2 regions of the Caloranaerobacter ferrireducens genome follow, and region 2 is predicted to be linked to the other one. Evidence: riboswitches for the same ligand, from Rfam matches in the RefSeq annotation. Region 2 holds a riboswitch; the other holds the start of a gene.

Region 1 (4,439 bases), on a different contig from region 2:
TATAGCAAATATTCATGGCAGAATCATAGCTAATAATATTTATGGAAAAGAAGAAAAATTCCCTGGAACAGTAGGAACAAGTATATGTAAAGTTTTTGATTTTAATGTTGCTTCTGTAGGAATGACAGAAGAGATGGCAAGAAAAGAAAATAAAGATATAGTTACAGTTTTAGCTCCTGCACCAGATAAAGCACATTTTTATCCAACAGGTAAGCTAATATTTATTAAACTAATTGGAGAAAGACAAACAGGAAAGATAATTGGAGCACAGGTAGTAGGATATGGTGATGTGGCTAAGCGTATAAATATGATAAGTGTAGGACTATATTATGGAATTACAGCATCTGATTTAGCAAATATGGATTTTGCATATGCTCCACCATTTTCACCAGCTATGGAAAATTTAATAGTAGCTGCAAATATAATGCGTAATAAAATAGATGGAATTGCAAAGTCTATTTCTGTAATGGATGTTAAGAAAAAACTAGATAATGGAGAAGATTTTATCTTATTGGATGTTCGTTCACCTAAAGAAATTGAAATGATGTCTTTACCATATGAAAACGTAAGATACATACCATTAGGTGCATTAAGAGAAAAATGCGATGAATTACCTAAAGATAAAGAAATAATAGCATTTTGTAAGATAAGTTTAAGAGGATATGAAGCACAGAGAATTTTAGAGGAAAAAGGATTTAAAAATGTTAAATTCATGGATGGCGGAATATTAGCTTGGCCATTTGAATGTAAAATGAAGTAACAAAAGCATCTGCCTGTTAAGTAAGGCAGATGCTTTTGTATATTTATGATTCATTATCATGCCTTGCATATTAAATAAACCTTTTGATATACTGAAGTATATTAGCCATTGAAGGAGAGATATGCAAATGGATGAAATTCTAAAATTACTTCATGATATTATTGATAAAAATAGTTTAATATATGGAGTTTTGAGTAAAGTTAGAGTTAAAAACGAAGAGAATTTTTCAAAGGTTACGATAAAGCCAGTACTAATTAAAAATTCTATGAATATACAGTTTACATATCATTATAAAAATAAGGTTATGCATAAAAATATAAATTTGAACGAATCTTCAAAGGAGATAGTGAGATTAATAGATACATATTTTAGGCAGGCTGTTTTATTTACAACAGAAGCTGATTATCAGATTCTAATTAGTAAAAAGGGTAAAGTTAAGATACTTAAGAAGAAACCGACTAAAAGTTTAGTAGATTTAAGCCATAATCGTAAAAAGAACTATGTAATAGAAGAAGGAAAACCATGTCCATTTTTAATCAGATTAGGAGTAATGAATGAAAAGGGCAAAATATATTCAAAAAAATATGATAAATTCAGGCAAATAAATAGATTTTTAGAAATTGTTTCAGATGTTATATCAAAGACAGAAATAAAAGAAAGTTTTAATATAGTTGATTTCGGGTGTGGCAAGTCTTATTTAACCTTTGCTCTCTACTATTATTTAGTAGATATTCTTGGTTTGGATGTTAATATAGTAGGGCTGGATTTAAAGAAAGATGTTATGGATTTTTGCAATAAGGTAGCTAGAGACTTAAATTATGATAAACTTAAATTTATACATGGAGATATAAAAGGATTTAATGATTTTGAAAAAGTTGATATGGTTGTAACACTGCATGCTTGTGATACAGCTACTGATGATGCACTTAGTAAAGCTGTTATGTGGAATGCAAAAATTATACTTTCTGTACCATGTTGCCAGCATGAACTGTTTTCAAAAATTAAAAATCCTATAATGGTGCCTATGCTAAAACATGGGATAATAAAAGAAAGGCTTGCATCTTTGATTACAGATAGTATAAGGAGTAATGTATTAGAAATACTAGGATATTCAACTCAAATGATAGAGTTTATAGACATGGAACATACTCCTAAAAACATTATGATTCGTGCAATAAAAAAATCTAATTATAATAAAAAAGCGATTAAAGAGTACATTGAATTTAAGAAATTTTGGAAATTAGATGATCTTTATATCGAATCAATTTTTGGTAATAAACTTACTGACTTATTGAATATTAATAATGATGTAGATTTATAAAGTAACAGTTTTGTTGGTTGTAAAGGAGAAATATGTATGTTATAATTTTAAATGAATTCAAAACAGAATAATTGCACAACTAGGGGAGCCTATAGTGATAGGCTGAGAAAGAGATGTTATCTCTGACCCTCATAACCTGATGTGGGTAATACCATCGTAGGGAAGTTTGTGTTCGTAATTTATCACAAATTCTCTAGGAATTTGTGATTTTTATTTATACAGACTTATTTGGTTATGAGGGAAGCGTTAGATAGCTTCCCTTTTTCTTTTAAGTTTATCAATTTAGCAGAAAGGAGGGATTAAGGTGATAGTTAATGGAAAAGAAATGAACTTTGAAACAGAAATAACAGTAGATGATCTTCTTAAAAATCTTGGATTAGATAAAGATAAGGTTGTTGTTGAGGTAAATTTTGAAATAGTTCCCAAAGAAAAGTATACAGACAGAATATTAAATAAAGAAGATAAAGTTGAAATAGTGAGTTTTGTAGGAGGGGGTTAATTTTGAACATATTCGTAAATGAAAGAAATTTTAATATTAAGGAAGGGACTACAGCTTTTGAAGTTAGAGATATTGTTAAACATGATGCAGATATAGTTGTGCTAAACGGATTTATTATAAAGGAAGATATGATTTTAAAGGAAAATGATAGATTAACATTGATTAAACGTGGCGAAATTCCCAGTAAAGATGAATTGGAAGCTCTTTTAATTGCACGACATACTCCTGGAGTCCATGAAAGAGTAAAGAAGGCTTATATAGGTATTGCAGGACTTGGAGGGCTTGGTTCTAATGTGGCAATTTCGTTAGCAAGAATAGGTATAGGCAGACTTCTTTTAGTAGATTTTGATGTTGTTGAACCAAGTAATCTAAATAGGCAACAGTATTTTGTAAAACATATAGGCATGCTTAAGACAGAGGCTCTGAAAGACATTATTTCTCAAATCAATCCATTTGTCAATGTGGATATAAAAAATGAATATTTAGATGAAAACAATATTACTGAAATTTTTAAAGAAGTTGATGTTATAGTAGAAGCTTTTGATAATCCTTACTCTAAAGCAATATTAGTAAATACGGTGCTAAATAAAATGCCAGAAAAAGTTGTAGTTGCTGCTTCAGGATTAGCTGGTTATTTTTCTAATAATACAATAGTAACCAGAAAAATTAAAGATAATTTTTATTTGGTAGGTGATGGTATAAAAGAAGCAAGAATTGGATGTGGTTTAATGGCACCAAGAGTGGGCATAGCAGCTAATCATCAGGCAAATACCGTTTTAAGAATTATTATGAATGAAAGGGATGTATAAATTATGGATAAGTTAATTATTGGTGGAATTGAGCTAAAAAGCAGATTATTTATAGGGACAGGTAAATTTCCAAGTAAAAAAGTAATTCCAGATGTTATAAAAAGCTCTAAAACACAGGTAATTACTATGGCATTAAGAAGGGTAGATTTAAGTTCCAAAGAAGAAAATATCCTCGAGTATATACCTAAAGATTGCATCTTACTTCCAAATACTTCTGGTGCAAGAAATGCAGAAGAAGCAGTAAGAATCGCAAGACTGGCAAAAGCTTTAGGATGTGGGAATTGGATAAAAATAGAAGTAATATCGGATAATAAATATCTTTTGCCTGATAATTATGAAACTATAAAGGCTACTGAAATATTAGCAAAAGAAGGATTTATAGTACTTCCATATATGAGTCCAGATTTAATTGCTGCTAAGAGATTGGTTGAAGCTGGAGCAGCGGCAGTTATGCCGTTAGGAGCACCTATAGGTACAAATAGAGGGCTTAAAACTAAAGAATTGATACAGATTATGATAGACGAAATAGATTTACCGATAATTGTAGATGCTGGTATAGGTAAACCTTCTGATGCAGCTGAAGCTATGGAAATGGGTGCAGCAGCAGTATTAGTTAATACAGCTATTGCTACTGCTGGAGACCCTGTTAAAATGGCAGAGGCTTTCGGGTTAGCAGTTGAAGCTGGTCGATTAGCTTATATTTCTAAATTGGGGCCTGAAAAGAAGTTTGCTGAAGCTTCTTCGCCACTTACAGGATTTTTAAATGAAGGTGAGAAATAATGAGTTTTTATAGTGAATATTTAAAATATAAAAATTTTCAATTTAACAAGTTTTTAGAAAACATAACATCATCAGATATATTTAGGATAATAAACAAAGATAAAATAGATGAATACGACTTTTTGACTCTTTTGTCAAATGAAGCTGAAAAATATCTAGAAGAGATGGCACAAAAAGCACACCAGTTAACAGTTCAAAATTTTGGCAAAACAATACTTCTTTATACACCGTTATATCTTTCTAATTTTTGTGTTAATAGATGTTCATATT
Region 2 (4,439 bases):
TATATATATAATACCCTATTATTTTGCCTTATTCAACTTGACTTTTATAACTCAAAAGGAATTAGAACAAAATCTTCGATTTAAATAAATTGAGGAAGATTTTATTGTCTAGTATATTAATATATTAGAGTCTTTATAAATTTATTAAATATATAAATAATTTAAATATTAATCCTTAATTAAAAGACTTTTCTATTTAAACTTAGTATATTTGCATCTTTTTATTGCAAAAATAATCCTTGTTATGTTAAAATAGTAATGTTTTTATAGGGGCTTTTTAGTACTAGAACTGAGGAGGTGTTTTTATGTCAAGAGTTTGCGAAGTGTGCGGTAAAGGAAAAGTATCAGGTTTCAAAGTAAGCCACTCTAACCGTCATAATAAAAGAACTTGGTTACCAAATATCAGAAGAGTAAAAGCTATTGTTAATGGTACTCCAAAAAGAATAAGAGTTTGTACTAGATGTTTAAGATCAGGTAAAGTTGAAAGAGCTTTATAGTTTAAATGGCTTCCTAAATGTTGGAAGCCTTTTAATTTAGTTAAGTACTATACAAATACCAGCCTATCCATATTAGGCTGATTCCAATAAATGATAATATAACCCAGCTCGGTAACATATAGAAAATCAAGCTAATTAAAATAACTGATAAAACCATTATTAACGTTCTCTTTATTTTTTTCAAATGCACCACCTCTATAACATTCTATAAAATACCCATCCGATCAAAATCAATAAAACCCCCAAAAAGAAAATCCATACTGATATAGGTACAACTTGAATCACAATTATTGAACCTACAACAGCAAGCAAAACACCAATTATTTGTTTTATATTTTTCTTAAGAAATATTTTTCTCATATTAACCACTCCCTAAAGGCTACTATAATATATTTTATTCATTACAATAAATATTGTTACTACATATTTTGGATAACAAAAATGCGACCAAAGGTCGCATACTGCTTTTAATCTATAGACTTTATAACTAAACATACTCCATCTTCTACTTTAATAACTCCTGTATCAGATATTAAAATATTGCTTATGCCAAGTGTTGAACTAAATTTAATATTCTTTTTTTCTACTTCATATTCAAATCCTTTTAATGTAACGCCTAACAAATCTCCTTTAAATGGAATAATTGAAACATATTTTTTCTCATCTTTATAAAGAACTAATTCATCCTTTGTTATAAGTATTTCATTATGATCATCTATTATAGTAGCTTTAACCCCTTTTTGTAGTAAAGAATATAACAAAAATATGTTAGCTAAAGTATGATCTAATCTTGTGCCTGTAACTCCAACCAATACTATTTCATTAAAACCTTCTCCAATTACATAATCAATTGCTAATTCAGTATCTGTTTTATCTTTTTTAGTAGGGAATTTTATAAATTTAACTTTATAGCCCTTTAACCTATTCAATGTGTTTTTTTCTATAGAATCTAAATCGCCAATAACAATGCCTGGTATGCAGTCTGCTTTTACTACTAAATCCGCACCCCCATCAGCACAAACAACTAAATCAACATCTTCACATAACCTTTTTATTATATTAAGATTTTCCATATTCCCACTTGAAACTATTAAGGCTTTCATATTTCCTCCCAAGTTAACTATTTAATCTTTGGATTGGTTTATTTAATAATAGTACTAATACTAGTGATATAATCAATTCTATACCTAAATAACTTCCATTATAGATTGCTGAATATAGCCATGGATTCATACCCTCTGGAGCATACTCTGCAAAAAATATAACCCCAGACAATAAATGTGATACAAATCTACCAAATATAGCTATAAAAACTCCTATAAAAAGATTTAAATATCTGTTTTTTACTTTATTACTCAAAGATTTTGAAATACCAGCTAAACCTAAAAGTGCAAAAGCTATAGGATAATCTAATAAATATTGAATAGGATGTACAAAGTAAAGACCTAATATTGATTGAATAACACCATAAACTAAACCTACAAATAATCCTGGCATTATGCCCCATCTTAAAGCAAATATAATTATTGGTATCATACTACCTGCGGTTACAGAACCACCAAAAGGCGCTTCGTATACCTTGAGCATACTTAAAATTGAAGCAAGTGCTACCATAACTCCTCCTTCTGTTAACATTCTAATTTTCATACTTCTTTCCATAAAAATGCCTCCTTTAATCTTTTTTAATTTTAGAACAAAATCTTCGATTTAAATAAATCAAAAAGAAGATTTTGCCTGTATCCATAAACGGAAATAATATTTTAAATTATCCACAATTTAACAAGGTATATAATTCCCTATGGATTATAAAAAAATAAAAGACTTCCATAGCAAATAATGGAAGCCTTAACTGCAACACAAATAAAACATTACCACATAGGTAATGTTAAAGCTAACCACATTCCCTACGCTAGAATTACCTAGTTCAGGTTAAAGGGTCGAAACTTAAAGTTTCCTCTCAGCCGAAAAGGCTCCCCTAGTGGTATATTTAGTTTTCGCCTTTATTATAACAATAATATTTAATATTGTAAAGTAATAACTTGTTTGAATTTTTTAATCGTTTCAGCAACATCATCTGATTTAAACACAGCAGAACCTGCTACTAAGATATTTGCTCCACATTTAACAGCTTTATCTGCATTTTCTAACTTTATGCCGCCATCAACTTCAATATCAACATTTAAATTCTTTTCGTTTATTAAATCTCTCAATTTTCTTATTTTCGTTTCCATATTACTTATAAATTTTTGACCACCAAAGCCTGGATTTACAGTCATTATTAATACCATATCAATATCTTCAATTATATATTCGATAGTAGAAAGAGGCGTAGAAGGATTTAATGCAACACCAGCTTTTATGCCATAACTTTTTATTTGCTGGATAGTTCGGTGTAAATGTACTGTTGCTTCTTGATGCACAGTAATAATATCTGCTCCAGAATCAACAAATTCTTTTATATACCTTTCAGGTTCTTCAATCATCAAATGGACATCAAAAGGTAACTTAGTTACTTTTCTTAAATATTTAATAACTGGTGGTCCAATAGTAATATTAGGTACAAATCTCCCATCCATAACATCTAGGTGTATTAAATCAGCTCCGCCCTCTTCTGCCTTCTTTATTTCTTGACCTAATCTACTGAAATCTGCTGACAAAATTGATGGTGCTATTTTAACCATATCTAATACCTCCTATTTTTCCTAAGTTCCTCCAAAAACATCAGATAATTATCATATCTAGTCTTACTAATCTTATTTTCTTCAACCGCTTTCTTAACAGAGCAATCAGGTTCTTTATAATGCCTACAGCCCACAAACCTACAATCTCCACTAAACTCATTAATTTCTCTAAAATATAAACCTAAATCTTCTTCTTTCATAAAATCAATATTTAATGAGCTAAAGCCAGGAGTATCAACCACCCAACCTCCTACGTCTAACTCTAATAACTCTGCTCTTCTAGTAGTATGTCTGCCCCTATTAGTCTTATGGCTAACTTCCCCTGTTTTTAACTGCAAATCAGGCTGTATACTATTAAGTAGGGTTGATTTTCCAACTCCTGAAGGTCCTGCAAAAACTGTTATCTTATCTACTAATGTATATCTTAATTCATCAACTCCGACTCCTAAAATACAACTTGTATTAATAACTTTATATCCTGCATTCAAGTAAATACCATTTAGAAAATTTAATTCTTCTTTTGATATTAAATCTATTTTATTGAAGCAAATAACTATATCTAAATCTTTAGATTCTGCTAGAAGTAAAAATCTATCTAATAACCATAAATTTGGATCTGGACTTTTTGCTGCAAAAACTATTATAACTTGATTTACATTTGCAACAGGAGGTCTAAATAACTCAGTTTTTCTTTCAAAAATTTCTTCAATAAAACCTGTATTATCTTCACGTGAAATTCTTATTCTTACTCTATCCCCTACTAATGGAGTAATTTTCTTTTTTCTAAAAACCCCTCTAGCTCTACATTCATATACTTTATTATCAACCTTTACGTAATAAAAACCTCCTATTCCTTTAATAATTATCCCTTCTAGCATTAACTAACCTCCTTAGAAGTTAATAACTTTCTGTTCATAAAATTCTCCATCATAATATATTTCATATTTAACCTCACCTTTTCCTGAAATAGTTACAGATATTCGCTCTTCTTTGGTTTCATGAACTTTATTATATATAACCTCTTTAGATTGTCCTTGTATCTTATATATTTTCACTTCTACTTTTTCCCTATCTTGTGGAAGAGGAATAATTAACTGCAAAACTTTTTCTTGCTCTTGTATATTATCTTGTTCATCCTGAGCCACTTGATCTTTTTCATTTATATCCTCATTATTTTCTGTTAAATTATTATCATTCTGTCCTGCCGTGCTTGGCCCACTACTTACAATTAAATCAACTGTAGTATTTTCTTCAACTTCAG

The links. A riboswitch is a leader RNA that binds a small molecule or an ion and turns the genes downstream of it on or off. The one in region 2 is predicted to bind thiamine pyrophosphate.
Region 1: another riboswitch for thiamine pyrophosphate. It lies ahead of thiS (sulfur carrier protein ThiS); the one in region 2 lies ahead of thiT (energy-coupled thiamine transporter ThiT).

Annotation. Positions count from the first base shown of each region.
Region 1 covers NZ_MDJR01000001.1:221,219-225,657, forward strand. The annotation lists gene BFN48_RS01090 (FAD-dependent oxidoreductase) at 1-760, shown strand, start outside; gene BFN48_RS01095 (class I SAM-dependent methyltransferase) at 888-2,081, shown strand; TPP riboswitch at 2,153-2,261, shown strand; gene thiS (sulfur carrier protein ThiS) at 2,386-2,580, shown strand; gene thiF (sulfur carrier protein ThiS adenylyltransferase ThiF) at 2,583-3,389, shown strand; gene BFN48_RS01110 (thiazole synthase) at 3,393-4,169, shown strand; gene thiH (2-iminoacetate synthase ThiH) at 4,169-4,439, shown strand, end outside.
Region 2 covers NZ_MDJR01000003.1:210,157-214,595, reverse strand. The annotation lists gene rpmB (50S ribosomal protein L28) at 306-497, shown strand; gene BFN48_RS12450 (hypothetical protein) at 693-857, opposite strand; gene BFN48_RS07170 (thiamine diphosphokinase) at 965-1,600, opposite strand; gene thiT (energy-coupled thiamine transporter ThiT) at 1,614-2,156, opposite strand; TPP riboswitch at 2,381-2,484, opposite strand; gene rpe (ribulose-phosphate 3-epimerase) at 2,516-3,178, opposite strand; gene rsgA (ribosome small subunit-dependent GTPase A) at 3,181-4,056, opposite strand; gene pknB (Stk1 family PASTA domain-containing Ser/Thr kinase) at 4,069-4,439, opposite strand, start outside.